One region of the Paenibacillus sp. FSL H7-0323 genome, then DNA from elsewhere that is predicted to be linked to it. Evidence: predicted binding sites of a transcription regulator. Region 1 holds the regulator's gene; the other holds the start of a gene.

What was found. The regulator LexA, encoded in region 1, represses DNA repair genes until DNA is damaged. The targets are predictions, from matches to a motif close to CGAACATATGTTCG.
Region 2: the regulator LexA is predicted to act here: its motif matches at 5,101-5,114, upstream of recA (recombinase RecA).

Annotation. Positions count from the first base shown of each region.
Region 1 is NZ_JBBODB010000001.1:1,827,744-1,835,091, reverse strand. It holds gene MHH89_RS08435 (DUF5316 domain-containing protein) at 1-89, shown strand, start outside; gene MHH89_RS08430 (cupin domain-containing protein) at 125-622, shown strand; gene MHH89_RS08425 (MBL fold metallo-hydrolase) at 615-1,397, shown strand; gene MHH89_RS08420 (methyltransferase domain-containing protein) at 1,435-2,211, shown strand; gene MHH89_RS08415 (hypothetical protein) at 2,212-2,790, opposite strand; gene MHH89_RS08410 (hypothetical protein) at 3,013-3,393, opposite strand; gene MHH89_RS08405 (L,D-transpeptidase) at 3,544-3,882, opposite strand; gene lexA (transcriptional repressor LexA) at 4,061-4,687, opposite strand; gene MHH89_RS08395 (LysM peptidoglycan-binding domain-containing protein) at 4,939-5,352, shown strand; gene MHH89_RS08390 (DUF896 domain-containing protein) at 5,462-5,671, shown strand; gene MHH89_RS08385 (hypothetical protein) at 5,721-6,242, shown strand; gene MHH89_RS08380 (HAD family hydrolase) at 6,277-7,062, shown strand; gene MHH89_RS08375 (FixH family protein) at 7,325-7,348, shown strand, end outside.
Region 2 is NZ_JBBODB010000001.1:2,119,061-2,126,408, forward strand. It holds gene MHH89_RS09580 (stage V sporulation protein S) at 1-64, opposite strand, end outside; gene MHH89_RS09585 (TIGR00282 family metallophosphoesterase) at 264-1,058, opposite strand; gene rny (ribonuclease Y) at 1,270-2,814, opposite strand; gene MHH89_RS09595 (regulatory protein RecX) at 3,131-3,856, opposite strand; gene recA (recombinase RecA) at 3,967-5,031, opposite strand; gene MHH89_RS09605 (competence/damage-inducible protein A) at 5,332-6,618, opposite strand; gene pgsA (CDP-diacylglycerol--glycerol-3-phosphate 3-phosphatidyltransferase) at 6,727-7,314, opposite strand.

The DNA of each region.
Region 1 (7,348 bases):
ACCGTAAAGCTAAAAACAAAGTAGCGAATTGGTCCGCTTTAGGTGGTCTTATTTCATTAGCTGTAGCTGGGATTCTTTATTTGTTGTAAATGAACGCACAACATAAGGAGGAGTGTTGCAGATGGTGAAGATTTTTAATGAAAATACGGTCTCTTTTACACAAAAACAGTCCCCGATCCCAGAGTTTGCTTGGCATACGAGTGAAAGGTTAGCTGAAATGGTGGGCTCCAAGCATTTAGTTTTTGATATCAGATCTTTAGATCCTGATAAATATTCTTTTCCTTATCATTTTCATAGAAATGCTGAAGAAATATTTGTGATTTTAGCGGGAAAAGCGATGTTAAGAACACCCGAGGGTTTTACGGAGGTTACTGAAGGGGATGTAATATTTTTTGAAATGGGACCGGAAGGGGCGCACCAGCTTTATAATCATTCCGATGCACCATGCAGGTATCTGGATCTCCGAACGAATCAGGGAATAGATGTTTGCGAATATCCAGACTCAGGCAAAATCAACATTTTGCCCTATCAAGAAATCTATCAAGCAGATGAACAGGCGGATTATTGTAAGGGAGAAGAGCATGTAAGGGGAAAATGGAATGGGGGGGGCGTAATTGATTAAAGATCGTTGGTTTACAGTAACGGAAATTGATCCGACCACCTATGCAATCAGTGAATATGGACATTGGGAAAAGGTGCATTCTTTTTTACTCTTGGGGCAAAAACAAGCCGCGTTAATTGATACGGGATTAGGTATTGATAATATAAAAAGAATAACGGATCAGTTAACGGATTTACCTATCGCTGTCATAACTACGCATGTGCATGCAGATCATATTGGCAGTCATGGGCAATTCGAGACAATCTATGTTCATAAAGCGGATGAGGATTGGCTGATTAACGGAATAAAAGGCTTGTCCCTTGCCCAGATTCGAAAAGATATGAGCCGGGACATCACCCTTCCTGTTCCTGAAACCTTTGATCCTAACACCTACATACCTTTTCAAGGGAAGCCAACAGCTCTTTTACAAGAAGGGGATGTGCTCGACATAGGCGGGCGTAAAATAGAAATATACCACACACCAGGTCATTCGCCAGGTCATATCAGCCTTTTTGATCATGCCAACGGATATCTGTTTACAGGTGATTTATTGTATGACGTTACGCCAATCTATGCCTTTTACCCTTCGACTAGTCCGGTTGATTTAGTGGCCTCCTTAGAAAAGATTACGGAAATTCCAGGAGTTACCCAAGTATTCGGTTCTCATAATACACTGGGTTTAGATCCATCTATTTTACAAGAGGTCAAAAAGGCGGTTCGTGAGTTACGTGAGCAAAAGGTAGTGGCACATGGTACGGGCATTCACCAGTTTGATGGGTTTAGTGTGCAATTTTAGATTTTTTTATGTCGAAAACAAATGGGGGTATGGCGATATGGCGTCTACATCAAAGGCTTTTGCTAGATCAATGGATTCTTATTTAAACTACATTAAAATGCCTTGGGGGAGATTGTTTTATCATTCCGCTTGGCAGCAAATTGACAATCACTGCAGCTCTGAAGAGGTTCAATCTATTTTAGATATCGGCTGTGGTTTTGGGATAACCAGTCGTGAATTCGCAAAAAAAGGTTATACAGTTACAGGGATAGATCCGACTCCAGAGATGATAGTCATTGCGCAAGAGTCTGCATGTAAAGACGGTCTTAACATAGCCTTTAGATCGGCAACGCTACAAGATGCAGATGTATTAGCGGACGGATATGACTGGATTTTTTGCCATAATGTGCTTGAATATCTCGATGATCCAAAACAATTGTTAATGGACATTAGTAAAAAACAAAATGAAAACGGAATGCTTTCTCTTATAACTCATAATCCAGTGGCAAAAGTGATGAAAAAAGCCGTTATGAATAAAGATCCTATGGGGGCTATAGACAGTATTGGAAACACGCAGGAATATAGCGGCATTATTCAAACAGACATTACCATCTATACAAAAGATCAATTAGTGGAATGGCTCGCGGAGTGTGGTTATGAGATTAGAAGTATATACGGAATACATAATATCTACGGATATATTGTGGATAATGAAATAAAAATGGATGAGCAATGGCATGTAGAAATGGTGGAGCTAGAGCTTAAGTTAAGCAGTTTATCTCCATACAAGGACGTTGCTATTTTCACACATCTTATTGCGCAAAAAACAACTTAATTATTCAGATACGATTGACCTGAACAGTGCATGTAATTGTTGTACTTGGGAGTAAGCTTCCTTGTACTGGTTGTCGGATTGTTGAATAGGCAATAAACCCGGCAAGAAGGAGATACAATACACAGGCGTTTCTTTGCTGTTCATATATATTTTAAGCGTAAGCTCTTCAATCACATTAGCTTCTTCATCAGCTTCCTTAAGGACGTTAATATCTGCACTTGTTGCAGTAGTTTTGCTGTTTTGATGTCTTTTGGAGACTTTTGAAAGGGTGAGTGCGTTAACCACAATCTCGGATCCCATTACATTATCAAAAGAGTATAGCTTTGCTACTGCTTTTTTGTTACTCTTCGGATTTTTGGTACCGATTGCCAATTTTTTATTAGGCTCGTTAAGTGCAATCAAGTGAGATTGATTGGGGGGAATGAATGTTTTGGTGAAGCTGATGTTAAAAGATGAGGTCGCATTAACTAGCTTAGAAATTTCAGATGAAGCAGATAGCGTTTTCAATTTTATAATGGCGGCACTTAGAATTAAAACAACTCCTAAAATAGCAAATAAGTACATCAAGATAATCAGCATATAATCACACCTCCTAGTTATCTCATTAGACTCAAATTGTTGCTTATTGAAAGATATGCCTGAATGATCTCCACTAGTATCTTTTAAAAGGGAAATTCGTGGAATTATAGGATCGGCTTCACGATTAACCCAAAAAAAGCACCCAGAGAAACCTTCCGATTCTGCAAATGATGCAAAATTGGGGGTTGCTGCAAGGGTGCTTTTTAAGATGATTATGAAAACCTATAGAAAATTGAAGGCAGTGATATGATCGGTATAAACAATCAGCTGTTTGTATTCGATCGGAGTCCCATAACTAGCATAAGGTCTTACAGTAACGTCATTGAGGACAACAAAGTTATAGCTGAAATTTTTATCAGGGTGTTCTGCTCCCAAATAAGATATGTATTCGTCTACAATTACATCATCCATCAAAGATTTTAAATCAAATACATCCTCTTTGTTGGAGACGGTTGGAGAGACGATTCCCTGAATGCTGCCAAAAGAGGTGAGCAAATTCACTTTTTTTCCACTAGCTTGTTCATCATTTAAAAGTAAACCGGACAGCTTACCCAGTGCATCGACTTTAAAATCGACGAGGGTTCTAATTTTTGAATTATTCAAACTAAACACATCCTTTTCAATTTGCAATCCTGTTAACAATATTCGACATATAATCACGAAACTCCTAGTATGCTAATGAAAAAATACTTACTTATGTAATGACCCCCATTTTTTAATGTGATTTGGGGGTTGCCGAGCCTCCATTCGAATTTAATTTCTTATCGTTACTCGTGTGCCTATAGGGACAATAGCAGCGAGTGCTAACACATCCTCGTTGTACATCCGGATGCAGCCGTGGGACACCTCTTTCCCAATGGAGGAAGGGTCATTGTTTCCATGAATTCCGTAGTGTGGTTTAGACAGTCCCATCCAAAACACACCGAAGGGACCCCCTGGGTCGGGTTGTTTGTTAATAATAGTGAATTCACCCACTGGGGATTGGGTTAACATCTTACCGATGCCGACAGGGTAACCTCTAATCACAATATCATTGTCCAGAAGATATAACATTCGTTGGGTCAGATCTACAATAATTCGGTAGTTGGGCATTATACGCAACACTCCTTTCTAATTAGGATATGAGCAGAACGCCTAAAGGGTTATTCATAGAAAATGGCCATTTTAGCCATTGGGAACAAATGTTCGTAAGTGGTTGGAAAAGCAAAAAAACGTAGAAAAAAGGCTGTTCCGCATATGCGGAACAGCCTTTTATGTTAGAAGTGCATACTTAGTGGATATCTCGAAACAATCCGATGACTCTTCCGAGAATAGTTACGCGATTAAGGCGAAGCGGCTCATAAGCTGGATTCTCCGGCTGAAGCCGTATATGATCACGTTCCTTGTAAAAGGTCTTAACGGTTGCTTCATCTTCTTCGGTCATGGCTACAACGATATCTCCGTTGTCCGCTGTTTGTTGTTGGCGAACAATCACATAGTCACCATTCATAATGCCTGCGTCAACCATACTATCACCCATGACAGACAGCATAAATACTTTGTTGTCACCTACATAGTGAGTAGGAAGTGGGAAGTAGTCTTCGATATTCTCTGTAGCAGTGATAGGTACCCCGGCGGTAACTTTACCTACGACAGGAATCCGTGAGATGGTCTGCGCGAATTGGTGAACATTCTCTGAATCCTCTTGGCCTAGTAATTCTATTGCACGTGGCTTCGTTGGATCTCGACGAATAAGTCCCTTCTTCTCAAGCCGGTCCAAATGACCGTGAACTGTGGAGCTGGAAGCAAGGCCAACAGCTTCTCCAATTTCCCGGACGGAAGGTGGATAACCCTTGCTGCGGACTTCGCTTCGTATAAATTCCAGGATCGCCAGCTGGCGACTTGAAATCTTTGACATTGGAATCAACCCCATATAGTAATGTTTGGGAAAATTATAACATAGAACTACCGTTCGCACAAACATAAGTTCTAACTATTATAAATATTAATCTGCTAGAGTTAAAAAATGGTAGATGAATGATAATAAAATGAACCGTTTGAGTCTCTCGAAAAAAAGAGAACAATTGTTCTGAAATAGTATTGAACAAAACACATGTTCGTGTTATTATAAATTCGAAAGTAAGAACAAGTGTTTGGAGGATGATGATTATGCTAAAATACAGTACATACCGCAGCATCTACGATAAGGCCCCAGTGGTTGAATCTATAGGACATAATGACGTTGCCCGTAATTCCGCTAAGGTGAAAGAGATAACGGAACGTTTGCTTGGAGGGATGATTTCGTTGTTCCGTCAAGATTTCTTTATTAAGTTAATATTGATTTTCGTGCTAGTATTATCTGGCCTAACAGTAGTGGGAAATGTATTTGCAGGATCGACGACTATAATGAAGGAAGAGAAGCGGATTGTGGTTGAACGTGGAGATACACTATGGAGTATTGCCCTTAAGAATAAACCAGCTGATATGAAGACAGTTGTTTATATAGAAGGAATTAAACGTTCAAGTGGGATTAAGAGTAGTCAAATTAACGCTGGAGACATACTTACTTTACCTATTTATTAATTTTCTGAGAACATAATAGAATGACCAGTAGAGCTTGCAGGGAGTAGACCTTGACAAGCTCTTTTTCTCATGGCAGAGTTAGAATTAATTTATAGGGGGAGGGAAAGTATTGAATATTGATGAGTTGGTCGCGCGAATTAACGAATTGGCACGCAAACAGAAGAGCGTAGGCCTTAATCAAGAGGAAGTGGCGGAACGCGCCAAGCTTCGTGAAATTTACCTGGGGAATATCCGCAATAACTTCCGAGCACAATTAAATACTATTGAAGTAGTAGATAACGATGAGCATGAACAAGGTAACAAGGGGCTTAAACATTAGCTCGCTGTTCCTTTTCATAGATATTTCAGGATGACTAGGGGGAACGCACATGGCCCGTTCTTGGGAAAGAATGGTTCAACGCAACACACAGCAAATCAACAAGCAAAGAAAGAAGCAAGGCAAGGATACGATTTATGCCTCTAAATCTCCTACCCAGAATGCCGAAGTCTTTAAAGGTCGCAACATTGCATTTCCGGTAGTGTTAGTGATACTTGGCACTATGTTTTGGGTAGTTGGTTCTATTGATCAGGCCAAAGGTAATGGCATGCTGGCTAATTGGCTGGGAGTAGTACTGTACTATTTGCTGGCAGCGCTATTGTTCTTCCGTCGTCCGTACTTGAAGGTGGAAAAAGCAAGACTGTCCACTATTAAATTCAATCGCGAACGCGGACTTCCAGCTGCAGATATTGAGAAAATCACCCTTTCGCGTGGAGCTGTAGTCATTAAGCACAAAGGGAAACGTACGAAATGGATTTTCACAAAACTTATGAATCGCTATGATACTAATGCGATGAGTACACGATTAGAAGCATTTGCTAAAGCTCACAACATTGAAGTAGTTCACGAATAGAACTAGACCAGTTAAAGGGAGAGGGAGACCTGTAATGCCAATTTCTGCTGTACTATTTGACCTTGATGATACATTGCTGTGGGATGATCGGAGCGTCGAAGAAGCATTTCGTTCTGCTTGTGAAGCCGCCGGGGATACGATCGATCCACAAGAACTAGAAGTTGCAGTTCGTAAGGAAGCAAGTAGCTTGTATGAATCTTATGAGACGTTCCCATTTACAAAGATGATCGGAATTAATCCTTATGAAGCACTCTGGGCTAACTTTACGGCAGGTGAACAGCCAGAATTCCGTCAATTGGAGCAGCTTGCACCGGTATATCGTAAAGAGTCTTGGCGTCGCGGACTTGCAGTGTTAGGGGTGGAAGACGAAGCACTAGCTGAGACCTTGGCAACTAAATTCGCAGCAGAGCGCAGAAAACGTCCATACATCTATGAAGAAACAATGCATGTACTGGAACAGTTACGGGGTCAAGTGAAGCTTTTGCTACTTACGAACGGCTGTCCTGCACTGCAACAAGAGAAACTAGATGGTGTGCCCGAGTTAATTCCTTTCTTTGATCATATTGTGATTTCCGGAAGCTTTGGTAAAGGCAAACCGGATAAGGAAATTTTCCTGCATGCTTTAGAGCTTCTTGATGTAACGCCTGAGCAAGCGGTTATGGTCGGCGATAAGCTGACAACGGATATCCGTGGGGGGCTGGCAGCAGGGTTGACCGCGGTCTGGATTAATAGAAAAGGTAGAGCACCTAGTCTTGATATTCATCCGGATCATGAAATCAATCACCTTGAGGAACTTCTTCCACTAGTTCAATCCTTGTAAGATATACAGAGCTATTAGCTCCAATATAAAGACTTTATAAAAGCAGCGAGTTTCTGAGATCCTAAGAAACTCGCTGCTTTTCTGTACATACATACTAACATAAGGATTTCATTAGATTTTTAAGTAAATGATTTAAGTCACAAGACTAATGCGGAATTGATGCAAAATACTGAAAAACCAATAATAATGTGTATAATAGATGGAGATGTATAACATGAATTGGTAGATTTTTATTATTCGATAATGATTGGGAGGGCTCCGAATGATGAGATCGAAGAAATTAGTC
Region 2 (7,348 bases), 290 kb from region 1:
CACCTGCTAAAGCGCCGGCGACGGAATTTGGATTGGATTTAGCTGATACTTTTAATACATCCATAGTAAGTACCTCCCCTGGGAAAATAATGGTGTTCTTCCACTACTTTAGATGTTATTCGCGAGAGAAGAAATAATTCCTTCTTTTTGCGGACTACTCTGGAGAAAATGGTACAATAGATACTCTTTTTCGATATAATAAATATCACACTTTACCCTTATTCGGCGAAATTACCCGGAAAATCACTTATCTTATCCTACTACTAGCTCATTACCCATTCATCTTCACGTAGCCGTATTTTCTCCAGACGGATAGCCGCGCCAGTATTCTCATCTAACTCTGCAAATAAACCGTGAAGCTGCCATTTGCCTTCATCAACAACAAATCGTGCTGGAAGCTGTGTAGTGAACTTATAAAGTACTGCATCTCTTTCCATACCCAGAATCCCTTCGCTTGAACCAACCATGCCCGCATCGGTCAAGTAAGCCGTTCCACCCGGCAAAATCACATCATCATTCGTCTGAACGTGAGTATGGGTCCCTACTACAATTGATGCGCGACCATCCATGAAATAGCCCATGGCGATTTTCTCAGAGGTAACCTCTGCATGGAAATCAACGAGAATGCATTTATGATCTCTACGTAGCTCTTCCACAATTTCTTCACCCACACGGAAAGGACAATCAATCGCAGGCAAAAATGTACGGCCTTGCAAGTTAACTATTGCCAGCTCTTTGCCGTTACCTTTAACAACTGTATATCCTCTTCCCGGTGTTCCTGGAGGAAAATTAGCAGGACGGATAATCCGGGCCTCGTCGTCGATAAACTCGAAGATATCCTTGTTGTCCCATGTGTGATTGCCCATGGTGATTCCGTGAACACCCCAGTTAAAAAATTCATTTGCGATCGCTTTAGTAATACCTCTACCGGCAGCAGAATTTTCACCGTTAACTATGATTATATGTGGTTGATATTTGCTTTTTAATGAGGGCAACATCTCCCGAAGTGCCTTCCTGCCTACACTACCTACGATATCTCCAATGAATAGTACTTTAATGTTTCTCTCCTCCTAATCTTAACCTCTTCATCTAGCGGAAAAGTCTTCATATTTAAAAGAAAAAAGGCCCCGCTTAGGGGCCAATTTTCATCAAATATAAGAAAGTATAAGTTATATCTTATCCTTTAACCTTATATTCCTAGCAGAAACATATACCAGGAAACGATCATAAATATCGTTATTTCCAAAGCGTATGTTATCTACTTATTGCCTATTTAGCGTATTCAACAGCCCGTGTCTCACGAATAACGGTAACCTTGATATGTCCTGGATAATCCAGTTCACTTTCAATCATCTTCGTAATATCGCGAGCAAGACGGAATGCCTCTGCATCGTCAATCTTCTCTGGCTGTACCATCACGCGCACCTCACGGCCCGCTTGAATAGCAAATGATTTCTCAACGCCTTCGAATGACTCTGAGATTTCTTCCAGTTTCTCTAGACGTTTAATATACGTTTCCAGTGTTTCACGGCGAGCACCAGGTCTAGCAGCCGACAATGCGTCAGCGGCACCAACCAACATAGCAATAACCGAGGTAGCTTCGCAGTCTCCATGATGAGATGCGATACTGTTGATAACAACCGGATGTTCTTTATATTTCTTCGCTAGTTCAACGCCGATCTCAACATGCGAACCTTCCACTTCATGATCCAGCGCTTTGCCGATATCATGGAGTAATCCTGCACGTTTTGCAAGCACGATGTCTTCCCCAAGCTCACCGGCCATCAGTCCTGTTAAATAAGCAACCTCCATGGAGTGCTTCAATACATTTTGACCATAGCTTGTACGGAATTTCAGACGCCCCAGAATCTTGATCAAATCTGGATGCAAACCGTGAACGCCCACTTCGAAAGTAGCTTGTTCACCATATTCCCGAATCCGTTCGTCCACTTCTTTGCGGGATTTCTCCACCATCTCTTCAATACGAGCGGGGTGAATACGTCCATCAGCCACCAATTTCTCAAGTGCCGTACGGGCCACTTCACGGCGGATTGGATCAAATCCTGACAAAATAACTGCTTCCGGCGTATCATCAATAATGAGGTCGATACCTGTAAGAGTTTCCAAAGCACGAATATTACGGCCTTCACGACCGATAATCCGACCTTTCATCTCTTCATTCGGCAACGTAACAACTGAAACCGTTGTTTCCGCTACGTGATCAGCTGCACAGCGTTGGATAGCGAGTGTGATGATTTCACGGGATTTCTTATCCGCTTCTTCTTTCGCCTGCTGTTCAATTTCTTTGATCATTTGTGCCGTTTCATGGCGAACTTCTTGCTCAACATTGCTAAGAATGATACTTCTTGCATCTTCGATGCTTAAATTGGAGATACGTTCCAATTCAGTGACTTGGTTTTTGTAAATAACATCAATTTGCTGTTGGGTTTCATCAATTCGTTTCTCTTTGTTAGCTACTTGTTCTTCTTTTCTTTCAAGCGATTCCATTTTTTTATCCAGAGATTCTTCCTTTTGCAGCAAACGTCTCTCTTGCCGTTGGATTTCATTCCGACGTTCACGAGTTTCTTTCTCAGCTTCAGTACGGATTCTATGGACTTCGTCCTTAGCTTCCAATACTGTTTCTTTCTTCAGCGCCTCAGCGTCCTTCTTCGCATTCTCAACGATGACAACGGCTTCTCTTTCTGCGCTTTGGATTTTAGCTTCTGCAAGGGATTTACGAATAAAATAACCGAACCCAAAGAATATTGCAGCTACAACGAGAACGATAATGACCCAGATCCATGATTCCAGCATCTGTTCACCTCCTCGTTGGTTCCTCTCCAAGGTATATCCCTGGGAATTGTGCAGTTGTTTAACTATCCGTTCATCACCATACAAAAAACCGGTAAACAACCGATTGCCATACTGCACATGCTGCACATGCACACTGCCCGCCTTATCCGGCGATTACATTTCATATGAGTTGTACGTGAACCGTTTAAAACAGTCTCCTTTTTGGGAAGGAAAAAGGATTCTAATTTTATGCCGATTCATGTTATATTTTATTATTTATAAAAAGACATTGTCAAGAGAGTCGATATACGCATTAATGTCAAGAGAATCAGTGATTCTAGTAAAACTCCTCATCTTCACCTTCATAATTGTCTTCCGCAAGTAAAGTATTGATCACTTGGCGAACCATATCGCCCGAAAATCCACGGCGCATAAGGAAGGCTCCAGTCTTTCTTCGCTTATCTGAAGCTTCTCCACGGATGAGATTCCATTTCTTGCGCCCAGTTTCGAGTGCGCTCTCCAGCTCTTGTTCAGGAGTAATATTCTCCAAAGCTTCCGATATAAGGGTTTTGTCAATCCCTTTCTCACGTAGCTCTTGTCGAATCCACATCTTCCCTTTCCGCTGGTTCGCTATTCGTTGCTCTGCCCATTGCTTAGCATATAAAGGGTCATCAAGAAGTCTTTCCTCCTGCAGCCGCTGCACCACTTCCGCAATAATAGTCTCTCCTATTTCCTTCTGGCGTAAACGGCGAGTCATTTCTATAGCGGTGCGTGGTTTACGTTCTAGATAACGGAGGCCTTCTACATAAGCTCGTTGACGCTCATCAGCTACAACAATTTCAACCAAATCAGCCTTCATAAAAGAATTACCAGTAATCATTCGATATTTAATCATGACGTCCTCGTGCACAGTCATGTTATATGCTCCGAAATGTATGATATAACGGTGGTCAGATTTCTTTTGACGTTCTACTTTAGTGATCTCTAAGAGTTCTCCTTCAGGAAAATCAGATAACACCTGCTCATCTTGTTCTTCTGCTTCAAAATCCAGTTGTATTACCATAGTTGTTTGTCACCTCGTAGCAATAGATCGGTTATCGTCTTACTTTCGTTACTTGTTAAGAAAAGACACCCTGCAACAATCAATCACAGGGCGTCCTATTGCTTAATATACTATTCGATTTCGAGAAGCAATTTCTCTTCTTCTTCTTGCTCTGCAATAATATCTTCATTCTTCGGCGCAGCAACAATAGTGGATAAATTACTTGCTTCACGGATCTTATTCTCAATAATAAGGGCAATATCCTGATGTTCCTTCAAAAACTGTTTAGCATTCTCACGGCCTTGACCGAGACGCTCGCCTTCGTAGGAATACCATGCACCACTCTTATTCACGATATCCATTTCAGTACCGATATCTACAAGACTTCCCTCTTTGGAAATCCCTTCACCATACATAATATCAACATCAGCCTGTTTAAATGGAGGAGCTACTTTATTCTTCACAATCTTGATCTTAGTACGGTTACCAACCACATCGTTCCCCATCTTGATGCTCTCTACGCGACGTACATCTAAACGTACAGAAGAGTAGAATTTCAATGCACGACCACCCGGAGTTGTCTCAGGGTTACCGAACATAACACCGATCTTCTCACGAAGCTGGTTGATAAAGATAGCGATCGTATTGGATTTGCTAATGGCACCAGAAAGCTTACGAAGTGCTTGAGACATCAAGCGAGCCTGCAATCCGACGTGGGAATCACCCATATCGCCTTCAATTTCAGCCTTAGGTACCAAAGCAGCAACGGAGTCAACGACAATAATATCAACGGCTCCACTACGAACAAGTGCTTCGGCGATTTCCAGCGCTTGTTCACCCGTGTCTGGCTGAGAAAGCAGCAATTCATCGATATTTACGCCCAAGTTACGTGCATATTTCGGATCAAGCGCATGCTCGGCATCGATAAATGCAGCTTGTCCGCCTTGTCTTTGCACTTCTGCAATAGCATGAAGAGCAACTGTTGTTTTACCTGAAGATTCCGGTCCATATACTTCAATAATACGTCCCTTTGGAAGTCCGCCTATACCTAACGCAATATCAAGTGCCAAAGATCCGCTAGGTACAACTTCCACTTGCATATGCGTGGATTCTCCCAGTTTCATTACCGAACCTTTACCAAATTGTTTTTCTATTTGACGAAGCGCCATATCAAGCGCTGCACGACGATCTGACAATCAGACCACTTCCTTCACTGTTTATAGTAATATAATAACGTGTTTTTAAGGTCTTGCCAAGCTTTTTTTCGAACATACATTCGTTTTTTTTGTCTTGGGCGTTATTTATCCCTTTTATTGTAAGCCTCCCTCCGGAGATAGAAGTTAATTAAATTCCCCACTTCACCGGACATCAACGACTTATGATCATGAGTAGTCATCGTGATCAAAATCTCTGCAAATATACAAAAAACCGCAGCAAAGAAATCTCAGTGCCACGGTTCTTCCGTATGTGTTTATTATAACTGGGCTAATCTCCCATTACAAGTCTGAACCCTCAAGAGGTGTCTCCACCTTGCGTTCCTCAAGTCTCCGCCACAGACGATACAGCAGAGCCTTTACAGTACGCAACCGGATATTTTCCCGTGTACCTTTAAGATTAAGCTCATAGACCTCTGTCTTACGTCCCCGTTCAGCCAAGCCGATAAATACAAGTCCAACAGGCTTGCGCTCAGAATAACCCGGTCCAGCCACACCCGTAACAGATAAGCCGAAATCGCTGTCTGCAATCATTCTCACTTGGTCAGCCAACACCTCGGCAACTTCTCGACTTACGGCTCCAGGAGCATTGGGTCCCTCCAAATAAGCACTTGGCGCATTCAGTAGCTTTTTCTTTAGGTCATTCGAATAGCAGACGATTCCGCCGGCAAACATCGATGCACTGCCTGGAATATTTGTTATGCTCTCCATCAGCAAACCTCCGGTGCAGCTCTCTGCCGCACTTAAGGTCAGACCGGCATCCGCCATCCAATCCACAATCAATTGCTCCAGCGGCACATCAATGTTCGCATACAAATGTTCCGGCAAAATCTCCTTGATTTGTTGTTCCAGTATCTCCAGCTTTTTTGTAGCTTCATGCTCAGAAGGGGCCTTTGTCGAAATACGAACAGTTACCTCTCCCTCTTTGGCATACGGAGCAATCGTTGGATCAGTCTGACTGCGAATCAGTTCGATGAGCTTGTCCTCCAGCAGTGATTCTCCGATGCCGGCAAATTTGAGCATTTTTGAATAAAGCGGTGTTTCGTTCGTCAAGGCGTGCTGCTGTAGCCACGGTACTGCTTTATCTACGAACATCGGTTTCATCTCACGAGGTGGACCTGGAAGCACAATATAATATTTCTTCTCATGCTCAAAAGCAATCCCAACCGCAAGACCGATTTCATTCGGCAACGGTGTAGTTCCTTCAATTATAAGTGCCTGTTTGCGGTTATTTTCGGTCATAACGATCTTACGATCATCAAAGAAACGTTGTACATGATCCATCGCCAAACGATCAATATGGAGCGTTCTACCTAGCGATGCAGCCAGTGCATCTTTAGTCAGATCATCCTCAGTGGGGCCAATTCCGCCCGTAAAGATAATAACGTCGGCCCGACTCTGAGCGATCTCGATGGCTTGCTGCAGACGGCTGCTGTTATCACCGACAACGGTTTGAAAGTATACATCGATTCCGATGGCAGCTAGCTCGATAGACAAAAACTGGGCATTACTATTCACGATTTGACCGAGCAAAAGCTCTGTCCCTACTGCAATAATCTCCGCTCTCATACCTGGCTTTCGCCTCCTCGTTATAATGTAGGTACACTGCTTTTGGATTTCAAAAAAGGTAATAGGTGCTTCACCTATTACCTTTCCTTGTATATCCAGCTTACATGCTTACGCATTATGCAGCTGTAGCAGATCCTTATTCTTCACAAAATAATCAATTCCAGAATAAATAGTGATCAGCGCTGCGGCCCAAATAGCAATATCGTCTACAGGAATACTGACAAATTGAAATGGGAAATTATTCAACAACAGCAGTGAGATCGCAACAATTTGTACAACCGTCTTTATCTTGCCCCATTTGCTGGCGGCAACCACTTTTCCCTCTAGCAATGCAATCTGGCGAAGTCCGGTGACTGCAAACTCACGACTGATGATTACAATAGCAATCCATGAATCGCATCTGCCCAGCTCCACAAGTGAAATCAGAACTGCAGATACCAGCAGTTTGTCCGCAAGTGGATCAAGGAGTTTACCGAGATTGGTGACCATATTATATTTCCTAGCAATGTAGCCGTCTATTCCATCCGTGCTGGCCGCAAGCAAAAAGATTACAGCTGCTACCAAATGATTAACAGATAGCTGAAACGAGCCCCAATGTATCGGTTCTGGATAAAAACTGAAATCCACCAGTAAAAAAAACATCATAATCGGGATCAGGCAAATACGAGCTAGCGTGATGCGGTTGGGCAAATTCACTGAAGTTTTCCTCCCCTAAATCGTTCATACAAAT